One region of the Psychrobacillus sp. NPDC093180 genome, then DNA from elsewhere that is predicted to be linked to it. Evidence: riboswitches for the same ligand, from Rfam matches in the RefSeq annotation. Region 1 holds a riboswitch; each other region holds the start of a gene.

Region 1 (10,410 bases):
CAAATCCACTCTAAAATCTCAATGCGATTTTCAAACGGATCATGAATATAAATCCGGTTTGCCCCTGGTAAATCGGTATCTACAATGTAACTGACTTCATTTTTTGTTAAATGTTTTTTCAGCGCATCCAAATTTTCAACGTGAAAAGCTGGATGTGCTTTTTTGGCTGGAGCAAAAGGCTCTTCGATACCGATGTGAATTTGATAATTTGCAAACGCAAACCAAACACCGCCTTTTTTTCTTAAGGTCTCCGGCTTTTCAATCTCTTGAAATCCTAATATTCCATTAAAAAAGTTTCTAGCGATTGTTTCTGAACCTTTAGGAGCTGCGAGTTGAACATGATCGATTGATTTAAAAATAAATGACATGATAAATCCCCCTTGTTTTGTTCTAGTTTAAGCTTAACCTAAAGAGGGTCATTTGAAAAATCTATTATAATTATCGATTCACATAAATAAAACTAATACATAGCGGGCTATTTATTCTATTAAATAGGCAAGGGCAACTAAGAAGGCGATGAAAGCAATCAATTTAGAAGAAAGAGCAACCAAATTAAGTCCAAAGCAACCAGTTCAATGCCCAGAGCAACCCAAAAAAGTTTCCACCCAAAAAAGGTGGAAACAATCTACATTTTCAACACTATTTTATTCACCGTATTCCGATTCCGTGCAGTAGATGCCATACCAAGCTTTCTTTCAAAAAAAGCATTGGTAAATTTCGTCTGATGATAGTTTTTCGACAAGCTAATAATGACATTTCGACGATTCCAAACAACAAATTCATCGTCTACTAAGCTATCGAGCAATGCTTGCTGCTCGTCCGAAATTTCTTTCGCTAAAAACATAACATAGACTTGATCCTTTAAAAAAATCGGATGCTGTTGTATCTCTTCTAATTCTTCTTTCGAGCGAACGACAACTGGAATGTCAAAGCTATATGTTTCGCGAAGCATATGCTCAAGACACAGAACATCATAAATAGTATTATCAAAAATGACATTTCCAGTTTGTATATACGTTCGTACATTTTCATAACCTATCTCTTCAAACAGAGTCTTCAAAGATTTCATATCAACTTTATTTTTAGCACCCAAATTAATCCCACGAAGTAAGGCAACAAAAGACATACTTTTCACCCCTTAGTTAATATATCTACTTCTATATTAACTAAGCCATAGTCTATTCGTACAGCTTAAAACTAACACGAACAAAAACAAAATTACCAACACGACATCCATTTTCCCGATAGAGATTATTCGAAAATAACTACTTCTTCGTTCGCCAGTAAAACCTCTAGCTTCCATTGCAAATGCCGCTCTTTCTGCTTTTCTGACAGCGCCCGCAAGCATAGGTATTAAAATTTTTCGAACTCCAAGCAGTCGCTGTAACGTATTTTTCTCCTCACCCGCACCTCTCAATCGGTGAGCTTGACCAATTTGTACGAACTCATCTTTCAGGACAGGCAAAAACTGATAACCAACCATTACACCATACGCAATTTTAGGAGAAAGTCTTAATTGTTGCATCAAGCTTAAAATGAACGTCACAGGATTGGTTGTCAAAGCGAATAATAAAGATAAACTAGAAAACGCCAATACCCGAAAGCTAAGAGACAATGCGTGGTTTAACTGTGTTTCAGTAATTTGCAAATTCCAAATAGACCATACAACAGATCCTGAACTGTCTTCCGCAAAAACAAGTGTAGTCCAAAAATAACCGAAAGACGTCACAAAAAATGGAAGCATGAACAACAGCCATTTCTTCCAGTTAATTTCACTAAAGAAGAATTGTAGCACAAGTACACCTGCCCAAAATACTAGTGGTGTCCAAGGATCGAAAAAGAACGCCATAGTGAACATACAAATAGTAATCGCTAAAAACTTCACGGAAGGATTCATTCTATGCAAAGCATTTTTCACGAAGAATCACCTCTTTTGGAGAGAGCAGATGATGGTCCATCAACAATTGATCATCACTCCACACTATGTCTGCGTTAAACTGCCCGGTCAAACGTCCATCATTCATCAATAAAATCGAGTCGGCCAAACAGTAAGCAAATTCCATATCATGTGTAACAATTAAAAATGTCGTACCTTCTCGGGCTCGCTCATCAATTAATTGAAATAACTCCGATAAGGCTTTCGCATCCTGCCCAGAAGTCGGTTCATCCATTAGAATAACTTCTCGCCCGTCTGAAAGCATTGCAGCAATCGCCACACGACGCTTTTGCCCATGACTCACAGCAAAAGGATGAGAGTCTGCAATAGGGAGCAGCTGCAATCTAGCAATTATATCCTCCGTATTATTCCCACCACCGAAGCCAACTTCATCTCGCACATTTTGGGTGAGAAATAAAAACTCAGGTGACTGAGGAACATAGCCTAATAGCTTAGATTCTACAGTCCCGCTAGAAGGAATAAGCTCACATAACGCTTTCAACAAAGTCGATTTTCCGCTACCATTTGGTCCTGCAAGCACAGCTACTTCTCCACGTTTTAATGTGAAACTAGTTTCTTGCAAATAGGTATTAGCTTGCAGTTTATTAACAACTAGGGAATTGTTTTTCTGTTTACTGCTTTTCCTCTTTATCAAAATAGGAGCAATTTCATTTTTGTTCAATGAAATACTTCTTTCAAAAAAATCTCCCCATAAATCGAGTCGATGCTCAATGGCAACGATCGTCATCGCGTATTTTTTTTGTAACTCCTCTAACCACTCTACATATTTTTTTGCAGTAAATGGATCTAAATGAGAAAGCGGTTCATCTAATAACAAAACTTCCGGTTTCATGATAAGTGCACATGCAGTAGCAATTTGCTGCTTTTGACCACCGGAAAGCTTTTGGATAACTGCATATCGAAACTCCGTTAAATCAGTTAGTGCCAATACTTCACGAATCCTATTCTCCATTTCATCCCGCTTTACATGTAAGTTTTCCAATGTGAATGCAAGCTCTTCCTCGACTGTTTGCATACAAAATTGGGAATCTGGGTCTTGAAAAACCGTTGCAATGCGATGATTTATTTCCCCGGGAATAAAAGAAGAGCTGTTTTTCCCAAATAGTTTCACGGAACCAGACAAAATACCATCGCAATTATCAGGATATAATCGATTGCACAAATAAAGTAATGTCGTTTTACCGCAACCGCTTGGACCAGTAATTACTATTCGTTCCCCGCGCTTAACGGTAAACGAAAGCTCTTCCAGTATCCATTTTTCCTCATCTGGATAACGAAAACTCACTTTGTCAAAATGGATAACCTCATGCACGAGCCTCACCCTTTTTCGAACGTGAAATAGCATACCCACGAAGAGAACCTGTTGCTAATAATCCGTCTGCCACTGCTTTTCCACCTATACCTGCAATCATTGCACCGCTTAATATGCGAATGCCGAGCATTAAAGCAACATAACCAGTGCTATACACCGAAAATCCACCTAAAAAGTAACCGTACACAAAACTAAAAATGGAAGAACCAACCCCTGCAAGCATTAGTACCCACAGATCAAATCGTTTATAGCGGGTCGCTGCAAACACAGCTTCGGCCCCTAAACCTTGAACAATTCCTGAAAGAATTAGTCTTGGTCCCACTGCATTACCTAGCAAAACTTCAATCGCAGCAGCAATAGTTTCGGAAACGACAGCGGCACCAGGTTTACGAATAATATACATACAAATAATAGACACGATAAACCAAATACCAAAAATCCATTCATACGCGATTGGACCGATAAATCCCGCCCAAATATTGCCGACGTGCAAGAACAATAAATACACAATCCCAAACACGACTGCAAATAAAGACATCAATACAATCTCTTTTAACTTCCAAGATTTCAACATGTCATTGACCTCCATGTGAAGGACTATTAATACTCATCGAAACCGTCATAACTAAATGTTTATGCTCTTCCGAACGAGCATGTGTAAATGTCTCCTCATAAAAAGCAAAGACGTCATGAATATCTCCGTGAATACCGCTTGCGTAATGCATCGATTCATTGAATACCCCACGCTCTTTAGCACGCTCCACCTCTCTGTAAATGACATCCATATAATTCGGATTATTCATCGGATATAAAGCAAATTGAGAAGAGACATATTGCTTCGTTGAATCCACATTCGCCACCTCATCGCCTTTATCTAAAAAGACGTCCCCTGCAGTATCTCCAGGACAACCAGCAGAAAAAGTCCCTGATAACGCAACATGCACTCCTGTTTTAGCAGCATGTAGCGTTAGTGCTTTTGCGACGTTAAATACATGTACTTGTTTCCCGCGAATGACCGTAGATACATCATCTGTATGCATCCACACGTTCGACGTATCCGTTTCTTGAAGTGCTCCTTTAATCACCGAAATAAAATCATTGGTCATCGGATGTAACGAAAAACGAAATCCGACGATAGGGCTTAAACCACATTGCATTATAAAAACCTCCCGAAAAATTTTCATAAAAAAAGACCACATCCGTGAAGATGCAGCCACTTATCCACTATAAAAAATTCGGAAAGTCACCGCACTTCCTCACGCAGGTATTATCCTGATCGAGTTATAAGGGATCGGAGCAAATGCTCGCATCTCAGCCATAATGGGCACCCCTAGTGCGAAAAACGGTATGTAGTTTTTTTATGTGCCCCCAGTATACCTTATGAAAATAGCAAAGTAAATATAGTTGAAAAATTTCACCAACTCGTCCATGCTAAAATTATTAGAGCGTTTGGAGGTTAGTGCTTTGCAAAAAATATTTATAACTAGAAAATTACCAAATGAAATAGTCGATCCATTAAAAGAAAAGTTTGACGTGAAAATGTGGCATAGCGAAGAAATTCCAATGACCTATGAGGAGTTAAAAACGGAAGCAAAAGACGCTTATGCACTATGGACCGTGCTTTCAGATAAAGTTGATAGAGAACTAATAGAAAGCCTGCCACACTTGAAAGTAATTAGTAACTTAGCGGTTGGCTACAATAATATAGATGTGGAAGCGGCAAAAGAGCGGAATATCGTTGTCACCAATACACCAGGAGTTTTAACAGAAACAACAGCTGATCTCACGTTTGCCTTACTTTTAGCGACAGCTAGACGGGTAACAGAAGCAGAACGTGATCTTCGTGCAGGTAGATGGAAATCATGGACACCGATGGGTCTCACAGGCATGGATGTGTTTGGTGCAACAATAGGAATAATCGGTATGGGACGCATAGGGGAAGCAGTAGCAAGACGTGCAAAAGGTTTTGACATGAAAGTTTTGTATAATAATCGTACTCGTAAAATAGAGGCGGAGGAAGAATTCGGTTTTTCGTATGTAGAACTAGACACCCTTTTGCGAGAATCAGATTTTGTTGTTTTGCTAACTCCATTAACAGCTGAAACAAAAGGATTAATTGGAGAACGTGAGTTAGGATTGATGAAAGAAACTGCTGCAATTATTAACGTAGCACGCGGTGGAATTATTGACGAACAAGCCTTATACGAAGCGCTAACTACTAATAAAATCTGGGCGGCTGGGCTTGATGTATTTGAGGTAGAACCAGTGCCAATGGATCATCCACTCCTCACTTTATCGAATGTAACCGTGCTACCTCATATCGGTAGTGCCAGTATTCACACGCGAATGGCTATGATGCAGATGAATGCGGAAGCTATTGAGGCAGTATTGGAAGGAAAAGAAACGGAAAATCGGGTAGTTTGATGAATAGGCAATTTGGAATCGAAAAGTAATCGATTCCAAATTGCCTATTTTATTTTTCCGCTTATTAAATACCAATAAATGGTGTAATGCGACATAACATAGTGTCAACACGACAAACTAGCCTATGAACGCGACAAAGTCATACTTGAACACGACAAAACCAAGCCAGTTGATGCTTTTAGTAAAGTAATTCCAATGAGGCGCCATTATTAGTGTCTCATCCCAAGTAAACTTGTGTCACGAAAAATTGGTTACTCTCAGGGGTAATTTGGTTGCTGTAAGACTGCAACTTGTTGCTCTCAACAGTCGTTTGGTTGCTCTCAGACTAGAACTAGTTGCTTTCGACAGCTGTTTGGTCGCCCTTATCCATTTTTTGGACATATTTATTCTGCACTACTTAATTGGAGGGATTTAATGCGGGAGCGCGAGACCCTGTAGTCACACGCGACGCAGCGGCTCGGCGCACGCTAGCGGAAAGCGAAGCGCCGCCATGCGTCTCATTCTTTCACGCACTAACGCGCAGTTCCCTATTATGTGCCTCATACCATTCATCATTCCCATTTACTCTATTAGAGCAAAGCTAGTTGTTTGTGCATTTCCACTTCAAAAAGAGCATTATTAATATTTTTTACCGAAAGCATCTAAAGGCCTATATTAAAAGGGTTGAATTTCATAAAAAATTCCACTAAACATGCACTATTTAACGATAAATTTGATTCCAAATATTCATAATAATAAATAAATAACAGACTTTTCAGGCTATTCAATTTGCAATGAAACTTCAAGTCTAGTAACATAAACAGTTATAAATTAGATGCTCCAAAAATATGGGAATTTTGGAAGTGTAATAATTTTAAAAGTTTTGTATGTTTAAACTTATTGATGACGGGTATTAAGAGGAGGATAGGACTGTGCGTCTAATTTAAAAAGAGAGAATAGGGGTAGAAAGTTATGAGGAAATTGATGTTGTTCATTTCACTTTGCACCGTTTTAGTGTTGGCTGCATGTAGTGAAGAAGCAAGTACAGACAGTATTAAAACGATTAAATTTGCCGATGCAGGATGGGATAGTGTTCGTGTACATAATAGCATAGCGCAGTTTATCGTGGAGGAAGGCTACGGCTATGACACGGAAGTGACAAGTGGAACAACTGCTGCTACGATGCAAGCCCTTGAACAAGGGGACGTTAATGTCAATATGGAAGTCTGGACCGATAACATTAAAGAAATCTATGAGAAAGCAATTGATAGCGGCAATATTGTTAAAGTGGCTACAAACTTTAATGATAACTCGCAAGGATTATATGTTCCAACTTACGTGATAGAAGGAGATGCAGAAAGAGGCATTGAGCCGATCGCACCAGATTTAAAAACGGTTCAAGACTTAGAGAAGTATCCAGAGATTTTCCAAGATCCCGAAGATAGTAGCAAAGGACGTATTGTCGGAGCACCATCTAGTTGGGTAGTAAGTGAACACTTGGAGACGAAACTTGAAACATATGGCCTTGATAAGCAGTATAACTATTTAGCACCAGGATCTGATTCTGCGATTGTTGCAGATTTAGCAGGAGCATACAAAAAGGGAGCTCCGTGGGTAGGTTATTATTGGTCACCAACATGGGTTACAGCTAGCTATGATTTAACTTTACTTGAAGATAATCCATATGATGAAGCAACTTGGGAAGAGTCAAAAGGAACTGAATTTCCTCCGAACGATGTAGTTATCGCAGTACATAAGGACTTACCAACACAAGCAAAAGATGTCGTTGATTTTTTAAGTAAATATTCGACAAGTAATGCATTAACAGAAGAAGCACTAGATTATATGAATGAAAATGGAGCAGATCCTGATGAAGCCGCACAATGGTGGATGAAAGAACATGAAGATGTTTGGACAACTTGGGTGTCTGAGGAAGTTGCGGAAAAAGTGAAAGCAGCTTTGAAATAGGGTTCATGATCGAATTAGTTTATCCAAAAAAAGTGAGGTGAATGCGACTGTTCCTTTGATACAGTTCGCTTTTTATGACAGAATTTCCTGATGTTCGAATACCAATTGGAGATGGCGTAGAAAAGTTTATCGATTTTTTAGCATCACATTTTGATGCGTTCTTTGATTTCATTTTTGTTATTTCCTCTTCATTGATCAAGGGGCTAGAGGCTGGTCTTCTAGCTATTCCTTGGTGGTTATTTATTGTTATTATCTTTTTATTAGGCTGGTATTTTACTAACTTGTATGGTGGTATTCTTTTTTCATTTTTTATTTTCTTGATCGGTACTTTTGATTTGTGGCCAGAAACGATGACCACTATTTCAATCGTATTAATCTCCGTCGTACTATCTCTTGTAATCGGTATTCCATTAGGTGTTGGGATGGCATTTAGTAAAGTAATGTCGACTATAATGCGACCGATACTCGATGCGATGCAGACGATGCCAAGTTTTGTTTATTTAATTCCTGTTATATTCTTCTTCCCTTTAGGGAATGTACCCGCAGTTATTGCGACGATTATCTACGCATTACCTCCCGTAATCCGATTAACAGAACTAGGAATTCGCAATGTAGATGAAGAAGTAGTTGAATCTGCACAATCTTTTGGTTCATCCACGAGCCAAATGCTTATGAAAGTACAATTACCACAAGCATTACCGACAATTATGGCTGGTATAAACCAAACAACCATGATGGCGCTGGCTATGGCTGTTGTCGGATCGATGGTTGGGGCACAGGGACTCGGTGAACGAGTACTATATGCGATTAATCGAATTGATATTTCTCTTGGTTTTGAAGCAGGTATAAGTATCGTTTTCTTAGCGATTATTATTGACCGAATTACCGGAGGAATTGCAAGGCGCCTTCAGAAACATAGGAGGGATGCAGCATGACAGTAAAGTTAAAACTAGAAAATGTATCAAAGATCTTTGGACCACGACCTAAAAAGGCAATTTCCATGGTTGAAAACGGTATGCCTAAAGAAGAAATTCTCGCAAAAACAGGACATACGGTCGGTGTTTACAATGCTTCTATGGAAATTATGGAAGGTGAAACATTCGTCATTATGGGGCTTTCCGGAAGTGGAAAATCCACTTTGATACGTTGTTTAAATCTTTTAAACCGACCGACATCAGGCGCCATTTATGTCGATGGGGAAAATGTTGTAGATTATAACAAAAATCAGCTTAAATATTATCGCCAGAAAAAAATAGCAATGGTGTTTCAACACTTCGGCCTTTTTAGTCATCGGACTGTGCTAGAAAATATCGAATATGGGCTTGAAGTACGTGGCATGTCTAAAGAAGAACGTCAAGCAATAGCCCAAAAACATTTAGAAACAGTTGGACTAAAAGGATATGAAAACAAATATCCAGATGAGCTTTCAGGTGGTATGCGCCAACGGGTAGGTATTGCAAGGGCGTTGGCAAATGACCCGGATATTCTGCTCATGGATGAACCTTTCAGTGCGCTGGATCCACTCATCCGAAGAGAAATGCAGCTTGAGCTACTCGATATACAAAACCGATTGCAAAAAACAATCATTTTTATCACACATGATGTCAACGAAGCATTTAAAATCGGAGATCGTGTAGCGGTGATGAAAAATGGGAAAGTAGAGCAAATTGGCACTCCCGAAGAAATTTTAGATAAACCTGCGAGCAACTATATATCTGAATTCATCCGAGATATTGATCGTTCTAAAATTCTGCAAGCAGAGCATATTATGACAAAACCTTATGGGCTAGTATCCTTAAAAGACGGGTTGAATGTAGCGACTCAGGTAATGCGTGAGAATGGTATATCAAGCGCATTTGTAACGGATCGCAAGCGCCAAATACAAGGTATTGTTACCATTGATCAAGCGATTGATGGGATTAAACAGAAAAAGACGTTACAAGAAGTGATGTCTACAGAAGTAAAAACTGTTCGACCGGATGATTACGTACAGGATATTATTCCATATGTGCTTGATTCCAAATATCCAATAGTCGTTACAGACGAAGATTTAACGATAAAAGGAATCATTTTAAGAGTGCATGTATTAGCAAGTTTAATAAGTGATAATGTAGAAGAATAAAAGAAACTCCCGAATGAATGCTCTTAAGAGCTACCTATTCGGGAGTTTTTTCTGTGTTTTTCTATTGGTGTTTTTAGTAGGATCTGAATGGAGAATGGCTAATAATTGCTCAGCCATATAGGAGGCAGAGTATATAAATTCACTTTGAATCCATTCATTAATCATTCCCCAGATCGCATGGGCTTGGTAACTAGCGATTAAATTTGCATTTATATTATGTTGCAATGGATGGTTAGTAATATCTTGTAGTACAAGTTTTTTGAGTTCATCACAAATTCTCTTTTGTAATTCAAATAACACGTTCGATTTAACTAATAATGAATAAAAGTTAGAATGCTTTTCCACATGATCAAATATTTTAATCGTAGAAGAAGATAATTTGCTTACGATTAAAACTTCTACCTCTTGATAAGGTTCTCGATAAGAATCGATTAAATCCTTAATTACATCGTCGATCGCTTCCTCTAATAGCTCCTCTTTATATTGATAATGCTTATAAAATGTACCGCGATTTAAATCGGCAGTTTGTACAATATCAGTAATGGATATTTCTTTAAAGTCTTTTTCTTTCATTATTGCGATAAGAGATTCTTTTAAAGCAGCCTTCGATTTTCTAATTCTTCTATCCTGATAAATAGATTTAGTAGA
Region 2 (10,410 bases), on a different contig from region 1:
TTAGAACAAACAATGGAACGCTCGAAAAAGATCGATTTAGAAGTACATATATACGGATGCCAACAATGTCAGGAGGAGTTGGCTGCCTTTCAGGATGTTATATCGACTCTATCAAATCTTACAGATAGAATAGAAGACTTGCATATGCCGACTGATCTCATGGAGAACATCAAAGAAAAGCTAAAAGAAAACGAGAAGTACAGGCAACAGAAGAATAAGAAACGTAAAAGAATGGGACTTGTTTTGGGCAGTGCATTCGCCATATTAATAGGTATAGGTTTTATTACAGGTACATTTGCCAACCTCTACTATTCATGGACAGAAGAAGATCCGGAATTGATCTCCTTTTTACAACAAGATCTTGGTCAAAGGCTGAACCTGGAAGCAGAAAACGAAGGAGTAAAAATTACGATAAAGAGCGTAATTGCAGATGATTTTCAGACACTCATATTTTATGAAATTGAAGATACAGTGGAAGACAGCCAATATATGATGAATTATGATAATGGAATGCTAGTAAAAAATGGATTTGAAATTATGAACAATTCAACATATCCAAGGTATTATCCTCCTGACCTAGAATCAGATGTCAATAATAGAGAAAAAAACGTGTATCGAGGAAAAGTTAGTATGTTGCCTCTTAATACCGATAGCGCAACAATCGAAATTCAAATTACAGGTCTTTATAAATTGATTCGTAATTCTTCTGAATCCCAAAATTTCATGGGCTATGAAAATATTGAAAATAAAACAGGAGAGTGGAACTTCGAGATACCTGTAACCAAAAAGCCTTCCACCGTGTATACCGTGGATGAAGTAATAGAAATAGAAGGAATTCCGATTCGATTTGAAAAACTAACCGTTGCACCTACAGCTACAACAATTCAATTTAGTATTAATCATGGTTTAACAGAAAAACGGATAAACAATCTTAACTTGAACAATCTAGAAGTGAATAATAAAAAGATGGAAGCGGATATGTATGGAAACTCTTATGTAGATTTACAGCAAGATGTGAATTGGACAACTTTTCAAACGCATTTTGACCCTCTTTTTGGAGAAAAACCAAAAGAGGTTAATGTTCAACTAGAATCTGCTAATTTAACGTTTGATATCAAAAAAACGATTGAATTGGATGATAACCGGGAATATCCACAAACTTTTGAATATGCAGGAAGTACAATCTCTATAGACAAGCAGGAAGATGAGCAGTCTACCAATATTATCATAAGTAATCGTGAATTGGAGAATCGAGCTTATGAGACGTTTCATTACAATTTTGTAAATGAGTATGGTGGGTCATCTAGTGCAATGGAGATGAATTCGGAGGCAGTACTTGTTGATAAAAATGGGGTAACTTACGAACTGAATCAACCTGATTTTAGATATGAAGAACTTGAACAACCTCGTTATTTCACTACGGTTGATAGTGCTAAGTTTTATAGTGAAAATGATATTCCAAAAAAAATGGAGATTTACGGATATCAAACAACGAAATATTTAGATGATGTTGTGAAGCTTTCTTTGAAATCACAGATCAAGGAAAAGAAATAAAAGATATAAATATTATCTGGCGCATTTCTTGTTACAGGAATGCGCCATTTTAAATACTTGTTTATCTGAGTCTTATTCGATAGATTCTTGTAAATTCATTAGCGTTTCTAACAAATTATTATATTGTTCCTTACCCATACCATTTTCAACTTTTTCTTGGATTTGTAACCAAATAGGTGTTGCTTCCTCTAATTTGGCAAGACCTATATCAGTTATATAAATAGTTTTTGTTCTTGAATCATTTTTATCTCTAGTAATGTTAACATAGCCGCTTTCCTTTAGGAGGTTCACATTACGAGTAATAGTAGTTTGGTCAAGCAACATAATCTCTCCTAGCTTGCTAATAGAAATATCTTTATGCCGGACGATGTTTACTAACATATAGTATTGAGTGACTTTCAAACCCGTAGGTTGCATTTGTTTTTCATAGGCTTGTGTTACAGTTCTTGCTGCTTTTCTAAGGTTGGCACAGGCACAAAATTGTATGATATAATCCATCTCACTGTTTTTGTCGGTCATCAAGCTTCTCTCCTTTATCATTCATTCACTAGATTTAATTAAAATAAAACATTCGCTTATTTATCTGAAAATTGCCTCTTGACAGATAAAGTTTTAATTTATACCATTATATATGTATATACATGAACTTGAAAAGAAATATGTCTTTTCATTTTCACTGTCTATCAAATATATGTATATACATATATTTTGAAAAAGGAGGATTTCCAAAGGTATACAAATGATTATGCCTTTTTTATGTAAAGCACTGACACTAATAATCTGCTCAATGAAGTAGTAAATAAGCTTAGTTTTTTCTACAAGAAAATAAATTTTATCGGGAGTGTGATTTAGTTGATTAAACAAGCTTTGTATTTAGAGGATTTAAAAGTAGGGGACACTTTTATCAGTGAAAAATATACTTTAAGCGCCGACAAAATCAAAAGCTATGCTCGTGAGTTCGATCCCCAAGTTTTCCACTGTGATGAGGAATTGGCGGAAAATACTTTTTTCAATGGATTAGCTGCTAGTGGCTGGCATACTGCATCGATTACGATGAAATTGTTGACAGAGAGTTTGCCTTTTGCTCAAGGGGTGATTGGAGCTGGCGGAGAGATTAACTGGCCGCGACCTACTCGTCCAACAGATGTTTTATATGTTAAGAGCACAATTAAAGAGATCAAGCCTTCTAAATCAAAGCCCAACCAAGCCATAGTAGTAGTGGAGAGCGAAACACTAAATCAACATAATGAGGTTTGTCAACATTTGCAGGCTAAACTTTTAAGCTTTAAAAAGAGTGAAGATTAGCAAGTATAGTTATACAAGTATTTAGCGAAACATTCTTGTAATTCTAAATAGTTGTGTTAAGATTTAGATGCATGAACAATTAAATAGATGACTGCTAGGGGAGCCTATTATAGGCTGAGACACATCATGGATGTAAACCCTTTGAACCTGATCTAGTTAATACTAGCGGAGGGAAGCAGCTGGGCCCCTACTGTCGTTCGTTTAGTTTAATTATGTAGAAAACAGCCGCTTTCCGTTTATGGAGAGCGGTTTTTTGTTTAGAAAAATATTGCTTGGAAGGGGAAAAGCAATGGAGAAAGAAATACAAAATCGAATTATTAAAGCAGTAAATGAACGTAAAGAGGAACTCCTTCTGATACTGGAAGAATTAGTTGGATTTCCAACAGTTAGTCCTCCTGCAAGAAATACAGAGGAGATCCAAAATTATATTGCCAACTTTTTAGAAGCACACCAATTTGAAACCGATAGTTGGGATGTGTTTCCAAATGATCCGAATGTAGTAGGAATAAAAAGAGGAGCAGATGGATTGCATTATCACAGTCTAATCATTAACGGACATATTGATGTGGCAGAAGTTGGGGATGAGAGTGCTTGGACTGTGCCAGCATTTAAGCTAACAAATAAAGATGGATATGTATTTGGCAGAGGTACCTCTGATATGAAAGGTGCAATGGCCGCAACGTTATTCGCTGTCAAACTATTTAAAGAGTTAAATATTGAAATAAAAGGTGATCTACAAATTCAGTCTGTTATTGGAGAAGAGGCGGGAGAAGCGGGAACGCTTTCTTGTATAGAAAGAGGATATACGGCTGATTTTGCTCTAGTAGTAGATGGAAGTGATCGTCAAATTCACGGCCAAGGTGGAGTAATAACTGGTTGGATAACGATTAAAAGTAAGGAAGTTTTCCATGATGCCATGCGGATGAAAATGTTGCATGCAGGAGGATTAATAAAAGGCGCAAGTGCCATAGAAAAAATGATGAAAATTATTGCTGGTCTTCAAGATTTGGAGAGACATTGGGCAGTAACAAAACAGTATCCTGGATTTGCTCCAGGCACAACAACGATAAATCCAGCGGTTATTGAAGGTGGCAGGCATGCAGCTTTTATAGCAGATGAATGCAGACTTTGGATTACGGTACATTTTTATCCGGATGAAACGTACGAATCAGTTACTACTGAAATAGAAAATCATTTAAACCAAGTAGCGATGGCGGATCCTTGGTTAAGAGAAAACCCTCTTCAATATCGTTGGGGTGGAAAATCTATGATTGAAGAAAGAGGAGAGATATTTCCGGCATTAAAAATGGATGTGGAACATCCAGCAGTTTTACTACTGGCAGCGTGTCATGGGCAGATAGACAAAAATCCAGTCCAAATTGGGATGTCCAAATCTGTTACTGATGCAGGCTGGCTTGGACAAGCTGGAATTCCGACAGTTATTTATGGTCCAGGAAAACTGGAAGAAGCGCATTCGGTTAATGAAAAACTAAATATAGAGGAACTACTCTTGTTTACTCAAACTCTATTGTTATTTATTTACCAATGGTGCAATACCAAAAAATAAAAGAAACCAATATTTCAGGAGGTATATCTTATGATTTCTACAATGAAATTTAGTGAACGATTATTTGAAAATGTAAAACCAATTTGGGCGAAGAATCATCAACATCCATTTGTGCAGGAATTAGGGAAAGGAACATTGGCTGAAGAAAAGTTTATTCATTATATGAAGCAGGATTATGTCTATCTATTAGACTATTCGAAGCTTTTTGCGGTAGGAGTTCAAAAATCACTTGATTTAGAAATGATGACCAACTTTTCTAAAACCCTTCACGATACACTCCATTTTGAAATGGATTTACATCGTGCTTTCGCTGCAGAGTTTGGCATTTCTAGAGAGGAGTTAGAAGCTACTAAGCCAACTCCTACTAATTTAGCCTATACACGCTATATGTTAAATGTTGCTCAAAATGGTTCGCTTGTAGAATTAGTTTCCTGTTTACTCCCTTGTGCTTGGGATTACTGGGAAATTGGGAAGCTACTTCGCGCACAATATGGGGATAGTTTGTCCACAAACAAATATGCAAAATGGATTGAAACATATGATTCCGAAGAATTTGCAGCTGGCGCAAAGTGGTTAATCCAGCTAATGGATACGTTAACGGAAGGTAAACCCGAAAGAGAACTTTCTCGGATCGAAGAGCATTTTCAAATGACGTCTAAGTTCGAGTATCTATTTTGGGAAATGAACGATCAATTAGAAGAATGGCCAATCTAAGGTAGAAGGTGAAAAGAATGAATAAAACAAGAAAGCTAACTTTGACATCGGTCATTATTGCGATAACGACCATATCTAGTCATCTCATATTTATACCGGTTGGTTTTGCTAAGATTTTCCCAATCCAGCATTTCGCAAATGTACTTTTGGCTGTGTTGTTAGGTCCATGGTATGCAGTTGGGGGAGCATTAATCGTTTCTACTTTACGAAATTTATTGGGTACGGGCTCTATTTTTGCTTTTCCAGGAAGTGTAATTGGCGCACTTCTATCTGGTTTCTTGTATTCAAAAACGAAAAAGCTTGGATTTGCATTTGTTGGAGAAGTTGTTGGTACTGGAATTCTCGGTGCCATTGCAACGTACCCAATAGGCGTCCTTCTATTTGGAAAAGAACTAACACTTTTTGGATTTGTGCCAGCCTTTATGTTTAGTTCGTTTACCGGAGCCTTTTTAGCGTTTGGATTGTTAAAAGTGATGATGAAAAACAAAATGATGGGAGGATTATTACATGAAAACAGTGCTTACAATAGCAGGATCTGATTCAGGAGGAGGAGCAGGTATCCAAGCGGATATTAAAGCAATTTCTGCAAATGGGGCATTCGGAATGTCTGTCATTACGGCGGTGACTGCCCAAAATACAAAAGAGGTGCGCTCTGTTCAACAAATTGATTTGAATATCATTCAAGACCAATTAGAAGCAGTCTTTGACGATATTCAAGTCGATGCAGTGAAAATTGGGATGCTTGGAAATGTTAAAACAGTTCAGGTGGTAGCAGAAGCATTAAAAAAATATAAACCTAAGTATATTGTAGTAGATCCAGTAATGATCTCAAAAGGTGGCCATTATCTTTTGGAGAAATCTGCAGTGGAAGCTTTAAAGGAAAAAATACTTCCTCTATCATCCATCGTCACACCAAATATTCCAGAAGCGGAAGTATTGATAGGTAGAACATTGCAAACGGAAGAGGAAATGTATAAAGCGTGTGAGCAAATAATGGAGATGGGGGTGGATGCTGTACTGATAAAAGGGGGACATTTGATGGGGCCTCCAAATGATCTTTTCTACAATGGAGTGGACTTTCATTGGTTAAAAGCGAATCGAATTCAGACAAAAAATACACATGGATCGGGCTGTACATTATCTTCTGCAATTGCAGCAAATCTAACAAAAGGCTTTACTTTACTTGAAGCGGCGACATTAGCAAAACAGTATATAACTACTGCGATTAAGCATAGTTTGTCTTTAGGTTCAGGACACGGACCGACACATCATTTTTATGATTTATATGAGAGTTCGAAAATGGGATTGAAATAGATAGGAGAAATACTAGATGAATAGAAAAGTAGTAAGTGACTTATTCTCACTTGTCCGCAGTCGAAACCCACTCGTACATCATATTACCAATATGGTGACAATCAATGATTGTGCAAATGTAACCCTTGCAATTGGAGCTTCTCCTGTAATGGCAACAAGTGTTGAAGAAGTAGAGGAAATGGTGCAATTAGCAAACGCACTAGTGCTGAATATAGGAACAATTCAAGCTGAGACTTTTTCTGCAATGCTATTAGCTGGGAAAGCTGCAAATGAAAAAGGAATCCCCGTTATATTTGATCCGGTCGGAGTAGGAGCTACAACGTATAGAAAAAAGTTAGCAGGAGAACTAGTAGAAAAGATAAAAGTAGCAATTATTAGAGGGAATGTAAGTGAGATAGATTCACTAATTGGTGGAAATGGGAAAACACGTGGTGTAGATGCAGGGAATAACTCATTGGATAGTGAAGAACTTGCGAAGAAAGCTGCAAATCTTTTTTCATGTATTGTAGTAGTGAGTGGAAAAGTTGATATTATTTCTAATGGAAAAGAGATTGTTCAAATTGAAAACGGCGATATATGGTTAACAAAAGTAACAGGTACAGGATGTATGACAACCTCCTTAATAGCTAGCTTTGCAGGAACAACAGATGATTATTTTTCTGCGAGTATCGCGGGAATGTCAGCAATGAGTTTAGCAGGAGAGCGAGCGAGAGGAAGACTTTCTGAAGGAGCCGGAATTGGCCAATTTAAAGTTAAATTGATGGATGAGATTTTTCAGTTAGATGAAAATATATGGGGAAAAGAGGTCTCTATTCTTGAATCTTGATATGACATTGTATTTAGTGACGGAAGAATCAGTACAGATCGATTCATTGTTAAAAGTAGTGGAGCAAGCAATCAAAGGTGGCGTGACGATTGTACAACTCCGGGAAAAAAGTAGTTTAGGAAAAGTATTTTATGAGAAAGCAAAGGCAGTAAAAGAACTGTTAGATTCATATAATGTTCCGTTAATAATAAATGATCGAATAGATATAGCGATTGCAGTAAATGCAGCAGGAGTGCATATTGGACAGTCTGATTTACCTCTTGCTGTTGTAAAGAAAATCGTCCCTAAATCATTTATTATTGGAGTTTCAGCTGGAACTCTAGAAGAAGCGAGGAATGCGGAAAGGGATGGAGCAACTTACTTAGGAGTGGGCTCTGTGTTTCCAACGGGTTCGAAAGAGGATGCGAAGCTATTACCTCACGGAGTACTGGAAGAAATAACGAAAACTGTTTCAATCCCTGTCGTGGCGATCGGTGGTATCGCAATAGAGAATGTCGATACATTGCAACATACAGGAATTGCTGGTATTGCTGTAGTGTCTGCGATAATGAATGCAGATTCCCCTTCACTTGCAGCGGAAAATTTTTTAGAAAAGATTAAGAAGTAGAAAAAAGAGGATATCCTTTATATTTGATAGGGACATCCTCTTTTTCTATTTATTCTTTTGCAAAATCTAACTTTACTTTACCTTCTACGAAAGTAAGGCTAGCATTAAACGTTTGTCCGTTTTCTGCTACGAAACCTTTTATTTCATTTGTCTTGCCTTTTGTACAAAGAAGTTTAATCTGGCTTGGGGTAATCTTTTTCTTTAAAAAGAAGCCATTGAATGTTTGAGTACAGCCGTTTTTGTATTCTGTGCAACCATAAAAACTTTTATGGGCAATTATGGACCCTTTTTTACACTTGGGACAGGTTACAATAGGATCTCTCTTGAATTTCGAATCATATTTTGATGCTCGAGGAGCGAGTTTTATATCAATATTTTTTGTTTTTAATTGATTCGGGACTTCTTGTAACAAGCTTTGAATAAACTTTGCGATGCTACCAAGAAACCGTTCCTGTGAACCTTCTCCATTGCCGATTTTTCGCAAGTATGTTTCCCATTTTGCAGTCATAGATGGGCTTGCAAGAAGATTTCCTTCAATTGCTTGGCAAAGAACACGTCCCTTATCAGTAATAGACACGATGTTTTTCGTTACATTAATATAGCCATGTCGTTTAATAGTTTCAATAATCCCACTTCGAGTAGCTTCTGTTCCAAGACCTTCAACTTCTTTTAAAATATCTGTTTCATTTTTATCCTCCACAAGTTTTCCACAAGTTTTCATCATCGCGATGAGTTGACCTTCTGTGTAAGGTTTTGGAGGTTGGGTTTTTCCTTCTTTTATTCCAATATTACTCTCTACTTTTTCTTGTTCAATTAAAGGAGGAAGTGAGGGTTCTTCTTTTTCTGTTTCTTTAGAAGAACGAACAAATAATGCCTTCCAACCTTTATCGCGCTCTGTTTTACCGGTAGTAAAGAAAGGTAATTCGTTTACATCGGTTGTCACTTTTGTTTCCGTATATAAATAATCGGTATGAAACATAGCGAGTGTCGTGCGTACGATTTCTTCGTATAGATTTCTTTCAATATTAGATAACCCCGCAAGCTTAGCTTGTGTAGGTAGTTTTTTGGTCGGTATAATTGCATGGTGTTCCTGAACTTTTGAATTATCCACATAACGCTTTTTAGGCACGAGCGAAGCAACAGGGAAGGGGTGTCCAATAAGCTGTTGATATTCCGATACTTGTCCAGCAAGATAAGAAAACTCACTTGTGGTTATAAAGCGAGAATCCGTTCTTGGATACGTCACAAGCTTCTTTTCATATAGTCCTTGCATCGTCTTTAAGACATCTGCCGGGCTCGTTTTCCACAAGCGATTGGCAGTTGCTTGTAATGTGGACAAAGAATGGAGCTGCGGTGGTGGCATTCGTTTATCCAGCTTTTCCACAGAAGTAATAACTCCAGGTGAGTTTGGATGGATATGATGTTTCGAGAGCAGTGCTTGAATGATTTCTCTTTTTGGCTCTTTTGCTTTTGCTTTTCCTTTATAGGTCCCATGCTCTGCTGTAAACATTGCTTCAATCTCAAAGAACGGTTCTGAAACAAAGTTTTCTATCTCCATTTGTCGTTGATAAATTAAATAGATCGTTGGCGATTGAACACGTCCGATTGGAAATACTTCTCGAATACCCTGCGATTGCAGAAGGAGAGAATATAACCTTGAACCATTCATCCCTACAAGCCAGTCACTAATTTGACGGGCTTTCGCTTCTTCATACAACAGAAGATCTTTGCGATTGTCCTGTAGATTAGCAAATCCTTTTTGAACTTCTTCAACTTCCAGTGAATTTATCCACAATCGTTTAATCGTTTTTCCTCTCGCACCTGTTTGGTTATATATACTATAGAAGATATTCGAACCTTCACGGTCTACGTCGCATGCATTAATAACAGTATCTGTCCCTTTTATGAGCTTCTTCACAATCGTAAACTGTTTGAATTTACCCTTTGCCACTTGGAATTCATATCGGTTTGGTAAAATTGGCAAACTGTTTAGCGACCATTTATCCCATTTCGGATCATATGCTTTTGGTTCTTTCAATTCTACTAAATGACCGATTCCCCAAGTTATATATGCTCCTTCAGGGAAGATTGGGCATGGGTTTATTTCTAAAAATCCCTCGTGGCGCTTAACAGAAAAAGCGTCTGCGTATGCCTTTGCTTGGGATGGTTTTTCGGCTAGGATGACAGGTTTCATAGCGGCACCTCATTTCGGGTAAAATAGAAACGTTCGTTCTTTTATTATCGCATAGATTAAGAAGGTTTTCTAATGCAATGGGAGTCTTAATTTTATTAATTCAGACATGATAGGTTATTTCATCATCCGCCTATGGGAGAAGGGGACCCTTTACTTGAGAGAGCATTAAAAGCGATTAGGGTTTCTCAGCGCTTCATGTAAAAGCTTTAAAGGTTTCATGAGTTAATCGTATAAATGCTTGTAGAGGAGGAGTCATCAACTTATCTTTGTGCCAAGCAATCTGAGTAAAAACTGGTGTTGAGGTATTTAGCCAAGCCAATTCCTTCATT
Region 3 (10,410 bases), on a different contig from region 1:
GACAAGGGACAAAACAGATCTTTTAAGAAGACTCTCACACATAAAAGGGATGAAAGGACTCGCGTTTGTTAATAGTTTAGACCAATTGCTCATGAAGGATTCTAAATTATTGTATATGGATGCTCCAATTGTTTCCCTTCACTCGGAGATGAAAAAAGAAGAACGTAAAAAAGCATTGGATGATTTTAAAAATGGAAAAGTAAGCATTTTAATAGCTACAGATGTGGCTGCACGTGGACTCGATATTTCAGGTTTAACCCATGTCATTCATGTAGATGTTCCGCATTCGATCGAACAATATTTACATCGTTCTGGACGTACAGGTCGAGCAGGAAAAGATGGAGAAGTATTAACTTTATTAACTTATTCAGATGAAAAAACATATAAGAAATGGACAAAAGAGCTTCCGAGCAAACCGGTTCAAAAAATCTGGCATCGTGGTGCATTAATAGAAGGAAACTCTAAAACTGTAGAGAAAAAGGGGAAATAAAGATGAATTTCCAACAAAAGCTAGAAGAATACGCGGAGCTAGTTGTCAAAGTTGGCTTAAATATTCAAGAGGGGCAGCCATTATTAATTGGTACAACAACAGATACAATCGAATTTACAAGGCTTATCGTAAAAAAAGCGTATGAAGCCGGTGCAAAACGAGTAGATGTAAACTATACCGATGAATTAAATGCACGAGCATTTTATGATTTAGCTCCCGACGAAGCATTTCATGAATATCCAAAATGGTTAGCAATGCAGCGAGACGAGTTAATTGAAAACAATGGTGCATTATTATGGATAGATGCGGACAATCCAGATTTGTTGGAGGGAGTGTCAATTGACCGAATTTCCAATTTTCAAAAGGCGTCTGGAAAAGCATTAGAAAACTATCGAAAAGCAGTGATGAATGATGTGATTACTTGGTCGATTGTTGCAATTCCTTCTGAAAAATGGGCTGCTAAAGTATTTCCAGAGCTAGAATCGGAACGCCAAATGGAAGCGCTATGGGATCTTATTTTCAAAGTGGTGAGAGTTGGAGAAGGTACCGCGGTCCAAAAATGGAAAGAGCATATTAACAATTTGGAAAGTCGTGCTGCTCTTTTAAATGTAAAACGTTTTAAAAAGCTGCATTATAAAGCGGAAGGAACAGACATTCAAGTGGAGTTACCAAAAGATCATATTTGGCTAACAGGGGCTAGTAAAAATGCACAAGGTATTCCTTATATTGCAAATATGCCAACAGAAGAAGTGTATACAGCACCACTAAAAACTGGTGTAAATGGGTATGTAAAAAATAAGAAACCACTCGTATATCAAGGAAATATTGTAGACGACTTTACGTTGACATTTGAAAATGGTGCCATTACTAAAATAGAGGCATTAATTGGCAATGAACTTTTACAAGAACTAACACAAACTGATAAAGGAGCTAAGTATTTAGGGGAAATTGCATTAGTTCCGCATGAATCTCCTATTTCTGCTTCAAATGTATTGTTCTTCAACACATTATTCGATGAAAATGCATCGAATCATTTTGCGATTGGCGAGGCATATCCAACATGTGTAGAGGGAGCTCGCGGTTTATCTCATGAAGCGCTAGAACAAATCGGTCTTAATACATCCATCGTCCATGAAGATTTTATGATTGGTAGCGCAGATATGGATATTATGGGTGAATTAGAGGATGGAACAATAGAGCCTATTTTCCATAAAGGTACTTGGGCATTTTAAGGAGTGGAACAAAGCATGAAGAAATGGTTTGTTATAATCGTTTTTTTATTGCTTCCTTTTTCGGCTGCGTCTGTTGAAGCAAAAAGTCCGGAAGTGTATATTGCGATAGGTGATTCATTGGCAGCCGGGCAAACGCCAAATAGGGAAATTGATGCTGGCTATGCAGATTTAATAGCGCAGGAATTGAAACGTTCACGTCAGCTTGCTTTTTATTCGAAAGGGCTCGCTTTCCCGGGCTATACGACGGCTGACATCCTGTCCACTGTGCAATCAGAGGAAGCAAAAGAATTACTAAAAAATGCAACGCTCGTAACAATTTCTGCAGGAGCAAATGATTTACTAAGACTGGTGCAAGCAAACCCAGCAAATGGGTCACTTTCCTATCAACAAATTCCAGCTGATTTTGCCTTAAATAATGTACGAAAAAATATCGTTGAAATTATAAAAGAAGTAAAAAAAGCAACTCCAAAAGCAAAAGTTTATGTAATGGGGTATTATTTTGCTTATCCGCATGTACATGAAGCGCAAAAGCAAGGTGTTCAACAAGAACTTAGTACATTGAATTCCATATTAAAAACACAAGCAGAAAGTAACGGTGCAATATATGTATCTGTAGAAGAAGAATTTGCATCTCAAGACAAGGAACTTATTCCAAATCCGGCTGATGTACATCCTTCGATGGAAGGGTACCGGATAATGGCAAATGCGTTCTTTGCACATTATAATAAAAACTTACATGTACGACCAAACGAGTTACCAAATCCGAATCCTCTCTCATTTGAAGAAATTATAAAGAGTCAAAAAGAAACCGTAACATCACCAGTTTCCAGAATAGAAGGCTTCGAAAATTATCTATCATTAACAACATTAAAACCATACATTTAAAAAGCTGTCTCCCGAAAAAGGAGACAGCTTTTGATTATTTCGTTGTTTTTTTTGCTTGTATTGCCTTTTTTACAATCGGTAAGACGATTGGAGCTAATTTGATTGCAGTTTTTACGATCGCTTTTACTTTCATCATTATCTCTCCCTGGGTTTTCTCTATGCTGTCTATATTCCCATTATGAGTGTATCATAAACATTATCTTAAGACCTTAACGCCTTGTATAATATTCCAGATTAAAACAATTAAATAAATTATTATATAGATTATGATAAATAACAACGGCCCAAATGTTGCCCAAAAAGATGGTTTTTCAAACATTATGACCATCGAAGTAGAGGAGGGGATCGTAGTTGCAAATATACTAATAAATATAATAATCATAAGGACAACTGGTATGATATGAGAAAGAAGTGACTTTTTTGCATGATGTTTTACTTCTTTATCCTGTGAAACAAAAAAGACAATAATCGGTACAATGAATGGCGCAAATAATACACTAAAATAGGATAATGCACTTAACATTTTATTATTAACCACTTATCAGGACCTCCTTTCCATTTGATCACAATAATTCATTCCAAAATAAATGAAATTAAAATTTCTTTAAATCGCTCCACAGATGAAATCAAAACATATTCTTTTTCTCCATGCCAATCAGCACCACTTGGTCCAAACTCAATTGCCCCTGCACCTTTTTCCGCATAAAATCGAGTATCAGCAGAGCCATGTTGACCAAATAACTTAGTTGGGCGAGCGGATAAAGTAGAAGTTACTTGTTGTAGTTTTTTTACATATTTATTGTTTTCTTCTGTCGTAACGGCAGGTGCAGTAGAATGAAATATGACCTCGCTATTTGGGTAGAGACTGCTAGTCATATATTTTATTTCCTTTATAATGTCTACTGCATGTTGGCCGGGAACAAAACGAATATCATAGGACATAATACATTCGTCCGGGACTACATTGTATCTTTCACCTGCATGTATTTTTGCCAAGTTTAAAGATGGATAATCATAAAATGTATTACTAGCTGTTAAAAAAGAAAGCTTACGCATTTCCTGATCGAAAAGGAATGCTTGCTCAATCGCATTAATTCCTTCCCATGGGCGACTTCCATGACTAGATTTTCCTTTTAAAACGATATCTAATTGGACAATTCCTTTCGCTTGTAATCCAATATGTAATTGAGTCGGCTCACCACAAATAACGAAATCTCCGTGAAATCCATGATCGACAAGATACTTTGATGTATCTCCTGAAGTTTCTTCATCTGTTACAATATGCAATTGTACTTTTTGGGAAATTTTTTGGGGGACCAATGAAAGCTCATAGAAGGCTTGCATCATCGCTGCTACGCCAGCTTTCATATCGGCAGCACCTCTTCCAAATAACAAATCACCCTCTATATAAGGAACGAATTGTTCTAGCTCCCCAGGAACAACATCGACGTGCCCGTTCCATATGATACAATCATCACCACTGCCTATTTCTGCAACAAGCATAAGTTTACCGTCATGTTCATATACTGTTGGTGTAATACCACGTTTTTCAAGCCAAGTTTTACAAAATAAGAGAGCTTCGTTCGCTCCTTCTAAATCATCACTTTTAATACGGATTAAATCTTTCAATAACTCTATCATTTGTAACCCCTCCGTTATTTTTTATTTCTATAAGTATACCAATGAAGGAAGAGGGGTTGCATTCCTTATTTTACACTGCTACAATGAACTCGAACTAAATAATTCATAACCACAAGGGGCGTCGCTTATGCGGCTGAGATCGTACCCTTCGAACCTGTAAGTTAATGCTTGCGTAGGGATGTGGATGGAAACTGACAATCGCGCGATGTCTGGGTCTATCCCGGGTGTCGTTTTTTTGTGGGCAAAAAAGGGGATTACAATGAGAAATCAAAGAGTATTATTATTAGTGGAAATAGCTATATTTGCAGCTTTAGGATATGTATTAGATATGATTGGATTTAGTATGCCACAAGGTGGATCCGTTACATTTGTGCTAGTGCCAATTATTTTGATTGCTTTCAGACGTGGAGTTGTAGCAGGTCTCATCACTGGATTTTTAATCGGTTTGTTGCAAGTAGTGACTGGACGTTTTTACCCAGCACCGCTGTCTTTTGAAATTGTAGTTTTACAAGTAGCAATCGATTATTTTATCGCGTTTATGGTGGCAGGATTCGCTGGTTTCTTTAGACCGGCATTTATAAGAGCGTTGGAAAACAAGGACACGAAGAAAATGGCTTCAGTCGTTATTGCTGGAACGTTTATCGCGGCATTTCTTCGTTATTTAGCACATGTAACATCTGGATTTCTATTTTTTAGTGAATTTGCTGGAGATCAAAATCCGGTTTTATATTCGATCATATATAATTCTACTTATATGATACCAGTATTTTTAGTCGCGGCATTTATTTGTACGGTGTTGTTCGTAAAAGCACCACGCCTTTTACTGCCGAATAGAGTATAAATATGATATGATTATTGTACAGTTAATGGAGAAGGGATCTTATATAGATGATTGTACAAACAAATGAAGAGTTAGAAGCGTTAAAAAAAATCGGCCGTATTGTAGCAGAAATACGCGATGCGATGCAGGCAGCAACAAAAGCTGGTGTTACTACCAAGGAGCTAGATGAAATTGCAGGCAAAATGTTTGCAGAAACAGGTGCCATTTCAGGACCAAAAGGTGAATATGATTTTCCGGGATATACTTGCATTAGCGTAAATGAGGAAGTTGCGCACGGAATTCCGGGATCACGTGTCATTCAAGAAGGGGATATGGTCAATATTGACGTGTCTGGGTCATGCGATGGATATTTTGCTGACACTGGTATTTCATTCGTCGTGGGAGAAGGCTATTCAGAAAAAGAAAAACTATGTACAGTAGCAGAAAGTGCCTTCAATCGTGCGATGTTAAAAGTGAAGACAGGTGCTCGCCTAAACCAAATCGGTAAAGCTGTAGCTAGAGAAGCAAAAGACAATGGTTTACATGTTATTATGAACTTAACGGGGCATGGAATTGGAAAGTCACTTCATGAAGCACCTCAGCATGTACTAAATTATTATGATGCTTGGGATCCAACGATTTTAAAAGAAGGTATGGTACTTGCGGTAGAGCCATTTATCTCCGAAAAAGCAGAACATATTGTAGAGTCTGGAGATGGATGGACGTTCGTTACACCTGATAAATCATTGGTAGCTCAAATAGAGCATACAATTGTAGTTACAAAAGAAGGACCGATTTTGTTAACAAAATTAGATTAAGCCATTCAAAAACGCCACCGAAATATTTATTTCGATGGCGTTTTTTTGATGAACAGGATGCCTACCACTAGCACACTGCTTAAAAATATAGAAGCGGTTGAAATGAGTAACTCGTTAAACATATGACGAACGGCTAAACCTAAAAATGCCCAGATAAAAACAATTACTATCGCACGATCAGCGAAATGATATCGGAAATGAAGGGCGATAGCTGTGGCAATAGTTAAGAAAATAACTGTCCACAGTGATTTTGTAATTCCTAAACCACTGAATTCATAGTAAGTTAAAAGATAATCGAGATTGATAAACGTCATGATAAAAATCCAACCAAAATAAATAGAAATAGGCAATCTACTCATCCAATTTTGTTGTAGAACTGGATAAGTTATATAAAGTAAAAATAAGGTTCCAAGCAAAGCAATCATTGAAATTAATGAGTAATGAAACAGCTCAAAATGCCAAAAAAGAATCCACGCTATTTGAAAAATAGAAGTAAAGGCGAAGAGTAGAACTCGTTTTAAAGGGAGTTGTCGCATAGCCGAATACTCTTTAATACTATTCCAAATCCAACATACTAATAATAGATATATGATGAACCAAATGCAAAATACATAATGGGCAGGTGTGAAAAATATCGGAAGTCTATTTAAAATACTTACAGTTGTTTGACCATTTATAGGAAGCGTGTTGGCAAGTATATGTACAGTTATAGTAGCTATTAAGCTTAAAATCAAAAGGATTATTTTGACCATTCGATCTCCTCCTTCTCTATAGTAAGTATACCTTTGAAATAATCGTTCGACAAATTACAATTATGAATATTATGTGACGAAAACCGGATAATCGAGTAGCACAAAACATGGTATACTAGATTTCTAAATAAACTGTCACTTTAGGGGGAAATTTAAAATGATTGAAGAAAATTATTCAGTTGTATGGGATTTAGATTCTTTTTTTGTAGGGGGAAGTAGTTCAACGGCACTTAGAAAGCATTTGGATGAAGTGAAAAATAAATTGGTAGCCTTTGAAGAGGAACTGAAAGGCTTTTATACACCATCATCCATCCAAGATGTAAACAAAATAGTACATACAATTGACAAGTTGAAGGATATTGCAGTGAATTTATCAGAAGCTGGGGCAGTAATCGGTTGCTTCCAAGCTCAAGACACAACAGATAAACAAGCGGCATTATTAGAAGGGGAAGTAGGAATGCTATATGCTAAACTATCCTCCTCCATGCTTACCATCCAGCAAAAGATTGGACAAACAGAAGGGACAGTATGGCAAGATTTGCTTCAAACAAATGAACTTTCTACATTTGCATTTGTATTAAACGAATGGAGAAACGAAGCAAAGCTAATGCTATCTGAAAAAGAAGAAGATATGATCACAAATCTAAGCGTTGATGGATATCATGCTTGGGGTCAACTATACGATATGCTTGTAGGTGATGTTCGCATCAAGTTAACATTAGATGGAGTGGAAAAAGTGTTATCTGTTGGACAAGCGAATAATTTAAGCTCACACGAGGACGCTGCTATTCGTAAAGAATCATTTAATGCGTTAGAAACTGCTTGGACAGAGAAAGAAGACTTTTTTGCAAAAACGCTAAACCATATAGCTGGCTTTAGACTTGCTGTATACGAAAAAAGAGGCTGGGATTCCGTTTTACAAGAACCGTTGCAAATCAATCGCATGAAACAAGAAACACTGGATGCAATGTGGGGAGCTATTTCCAAAAACAAAGCACCTTTTGTTGAATATTTACAGAGAAAATCGGCTATGCTAGGCGAAAAAAGAATGCATTGGTATGACCTGGATGCACCAGTTAGCGCTTCTACTGAAAAAATGGACTTTCAACAAGGTGCAGCATTTATCTTGAAGCATTTCAAAGAGTTTGGACCTAAACTAGCAGCGTTTTCTAGAAATGCTTTTGAAAAAGGGTGGATAGAAGCGGAAGATCGTCCGAACAAACGACCAGGAGGTTTTTGTACGGGGATGCCTGTTTCAGAAGAGTCACGTATTTTTATGACGTATAGTGGATCTATGTCCAATGTTTCGACGCTTGCTCATGAATTAGGACATGCTTTTCACTCATATGCTTTAAGACCGGTACATTGGATGAATCGTCAGTATGCAATGGGAGTAGCGGAGACGGCTTCCACATTCGCTGAAATGATTGTTGCAGATGCTGCAGTAAAAGAAGCGAAAACAGACGAAGAAAAAATCGCTCTTTTAGAAGATAAGATTCAACGTAGTGTAGCATTTTTTATGAATATCCATGCTCGCTATTTATTTGAAACTAGATTCTATGAAGAACGTAAAAAGGGAATGGTCTCTGCAACAAGATTAAATGATTTGATGGAAGCCGCTCAGAAAGAAGCATATGGCGATGCGCTAGAAACAACTCATCCACATTTCTGGGCTTCTAAATTACATTTCTATATTACAGATGTACCTTTTTATAACTTCCCATATACGTTTGGGTATCTATTTTCTTTAAGTATCTATGCAAAAGCTATTACAGAAGGATCTAGCTTCGAAGAGAAATACATTTCTCTACTTCAAGATACGGCAGTAATGACAGTGGAAGATTTAGCAATGAAGCATTTGGGAGAAGATATTACGAAAGAAGCGTTTTGGATTAAAGGTATCAACCTTTGTATTCAAGATGTGAACGAATTTATTCAATTTACTAATGCAAAAGGGTGAAAAAAGTTTGGTTTACTTAGAAGGGGATACTTGTTATCTACAGACGTTAAGTATAAAAGATGCACCGAGTTTAGCAGATCTTGTCTATCGAAACAAATATTATTGGTCCGTTTATGAACCTCTGCACCGAGACGACTATTACACTACTACCGTTCAAAGAGAGAAAATTAGAGAATCCCTGCTGTTGATGCAAGAAAAAAGAGAATTTGGTTTTGGCATCTTCGAACATCATACGGATAGAATGATAGGTCATATCTCATTATATAGCCTAAAAAGAATGCCCTTTTCAAGTGGACTAATTGGTTATTCAATTGATGAACAATTTGTTGGGAAAGGGATAGCATCGGAGGCAGTACATATCGTCAAATCTTTTGGATTTGAACATGTCCATTTAAATCGCATAGAGGCATATGTATCTCCTAGAAATATTGGTTCTATTAGAGTGTTAGAAAAAAATGAGTTTTTGCGCGAAGGATTGCTACGAAAGCTTTTGTTTATTAACGGTAAATGGGAAGATCATTATATGTACGCTTCACTTAGTGAAGAGCATTGAAAGGGGAAGAGTCTTTATAGAAAAATAAAAAGCCGGTTGTTTCATTTCTGAACAACCGGCTTTTTAATTGCTTTTGGAAATTATAAAATTATGACTTGTGGATTACTTTCTACTAGTGATTCCCCGTGGGGCAGACATAGGCGCTTGCGCTTTTGTTCTGTCGATTTCCCAGGAAATAAATTAATTCTTGTCGATTGAACCATCTGCAACTAAGTCTAAACGTCCAGTAGTAGGATCAATAATCAGACCATGCACAGGAATGCTTGGTAGAATGAGCGGATGGTTTCTGATCAATTCCACACTATGTAAAACACTTTCTTTTACGTCAGAAAAGCCTTCTAACCATTTATCCATATTAACACCAGAGTATTTTAATACATCGAAAGTATGCGGTTCTACGCCTCTTTCAATCATTTTTTCTACTAATTTATCTGGTTGAATTGCACTCATACCACAATCATGATGACCGACGACAAAAATTTCATCTGCTTGAAGTTCATAAACAGCGACAATCAAGCTTCTCATAATACCACCAAACGGATGATTAATAACGGCGCCGGCACTCTTTACTATTTTGACATCACCATTTTTGATGTTCATTGATTTGTAAAGCATCTCTGTAAGTCTCGTATCCATACATGTTAAAATGACCATTCGTTTATCTGGAAATTTCGTAGTTACATAAGGTGTGTATAGTTCGTTTTCTACAAAAGATTTATTGAATGCTAAAATTTCATTTAACTGTGACATAGTATTGCCCCTTTGATAATAATTTTCTTTTATTTTATATGAAATTAAAGGGGATTGCTTGAAATTTGTTTCGAGTCTATTTTGCTACCTTTTGTTTGCGTTCAGATATGAAGTAAGATTTTCCTGTTCCAATAGCAACAGATTGTAGCGGTTCAGGTGCAAGGTGAACCGGCACTTCAATAACGCTTGAAAGCCATTCTTTTATATCTTTTAATAGGGCACCGCCGCCCGTAAGTACTACGCCATGATCTACGATATCCCCTGAAAGTTCAGGTGGGCATGTTTCAAGTGTTGCACGGACTACTTCTAAAATACTTTCAAGTGATTCTTTTAAAACTCCTTGAATTTGTGTAGAAGAAAGATGGATTGTTTTAGGTAAACCAGTAACAACATCTCTTCCGCGCACATCCATTTGTTCCACAGTATGAGGGACTAATGCATGACCAATTGTTTTCTTAATATTTTCTGCAGTTGGCTCACCAATGATGACATTATATTCTTTTCGAACA

Evidence for each region. A riboswitch is a leader RNA that binds a small molecule or an ion and turns the genes downstream of it on or off. The one in region 1 is predicted to bind thiamine pyrophosphate.
Region 2: another riboswitch for thiamine pyrophosphate. It lies ahead of ACIP9W_RS05825 (acetylornithine deacetylase); the one in region 1 lies ahead of ACIP9W_RS14535 (YkoF family thiamine/hydroxymethylpyrimidine-binding protein).
Region 3: another riboswitch for thiamine pyrophosphate. It lies ahead of thiT (energy-coupled thiamine transporter ThiT); the one in region 1 lies ahead of ACIP9W_RS14535 (YkoF family thiamine/hydroxymethylpyrimidine-binding protein).

The regions. Positions count from the first base shown of each region.
Region 1 covers NZ_JBIVOJ010000009.1:76,507-86,916, reverse strand. The annotation lists gene ACIP9W_RS14560 (VOC family protein) at 1-368, opposite strand, end outside; gene ACIP9W_RS14555 (DUF1697 domain-containing protein) at 626-1,126, opposite strand; gene ACIP9W_RS14550 (energy-coupling factor transporter transmembrane component T family protein) at 1,163-1,918, opposite strand; gene ACIP9W_RS14545 (ABC transporter ATP-binding protein) at 1,899-3,269, opposite strand; gene ACIP9W_RS14540 (ECF transporter S component) at 3,262-3,840, opposite strand; gene ACIP9W_RS14535 (YkoF family thiamine/hydroxymethylpyrimidine-binding protein) at 3,845-4,426, opposite strand; TPP riboswitch at 4,506-4,611, opposite strand; gene ACIP9W_RS14530 (2-hydroxyacid dehydrogenase) at 4,698-5,693, shown strand; gene ACIP9W_RS14525 (ABC transporter substrate-binding protein) at 6,645-7,640, shown strand; gene ACIP9W_RS14520 (ABC transporter permease) at 7,715-8,575, shown strand; gene ACIP9W_RS14515 (quaternary amine ABC transporter ATP-binding protein) at 8,572-9,762, shown strand; gene ACIP9W_RS14510 (TetR/AcrR family transcriptional regulator) at 9,793-10,410, opposite strand, start outside.
Region 2 covers NZ_JBIVOJ010000003.1:69,116-79,525, forward strand. The annotation lists gene ACIP9W_RS05810 (DUF4179 domain-containing protein) at 1-1,554, shown strand, start outside; gene ACIP9W_RS05815 (MarR family winged helix-turn-helix transcriptional regulator) at 1,627-2,073, opposite strand; gene ACIP9W_RS05820 (MaoC family dehydratase) at 2,407-2,859, shown strand; TPP riboswitch at 2,946-3,050, shown strand; gene ACIP9W_RS05825 (acetylornithine deacetylase) at 3,149-4,426, shown strand; gene tenA (thiaminase II) at 4,457-5,140, shown strand; gene thiW (energy coupling factor transporter S component ThiW) at 5,158-5,679, shown strand; gene thiD (bifunctional hydroxymethylpyrimidine kinase/phosphomethylpyrimidine kinase) at 5,648-6,454, shown strand; gene thiM (hydroxyethylthiazole kinase) at 6,471-7,280, shown strand; gene thiE (thiamine phosphate synthase) at 7,270-7,887, shown strand; gene ACIP9W_RS05855 (type IA DNA topoisomerase) at 7,937-10,081, opposite strand; gene ACIP9W_RS05860 (LysR family transcriptional regulator) at 10,275-10,410, opposite strand, start outside.
Region 3 covers NZ_JBIVOJ010000018.1:29,115-39,524, forward strand. The annotation lists gene ACIP9W_RS20470 (DEAD/DEAH box helicase) at 1-490, shown strand, start outside; gene ACIP9W_RS20475 (aminopeptidase) at 493-1,722, shown strand; gene ACIP9W_RS20480 (SGNH/GDSL hydrolase family protein) at 1,738-2,607, shown strand; gene ACIP9W_RS20485 (magnetosome magnetite crystal formation protein family) at 2,804-3,145, opposite strand; gene ACIP9W_RS20490 (M20 family metallopeptidase) at 3,181-4,248, opposite strand; TPP riboswitch at 4,353-4,444, shown strand; gene thiT (energy-coupled thiamine transporter ThiT) at 4,508-5,089, shown strand; gene map (type I methionyl aminopeptidase) at 5,137-5,886, shown strand; gene ACIP9W_RS20505 (tryptophan-rich sensory protein) at 5,913-6,638, opposite strand; gene ACIP9W_RS20510 (M3 family oligoendopeptidase) at 6,796-8,598, shown strand; gene ACIP9W_RS20515 (GNAT family N-acetyltransferase) at 8,606-9,151, shown strand; gene ACIP9W_RS20520 (beta-class carbonic anhydrase) at 9,332-9,901, opposite strand; gene mreBH (rod-share determining protein MreBH) at 9,978-10,410, opposite strand, start outside.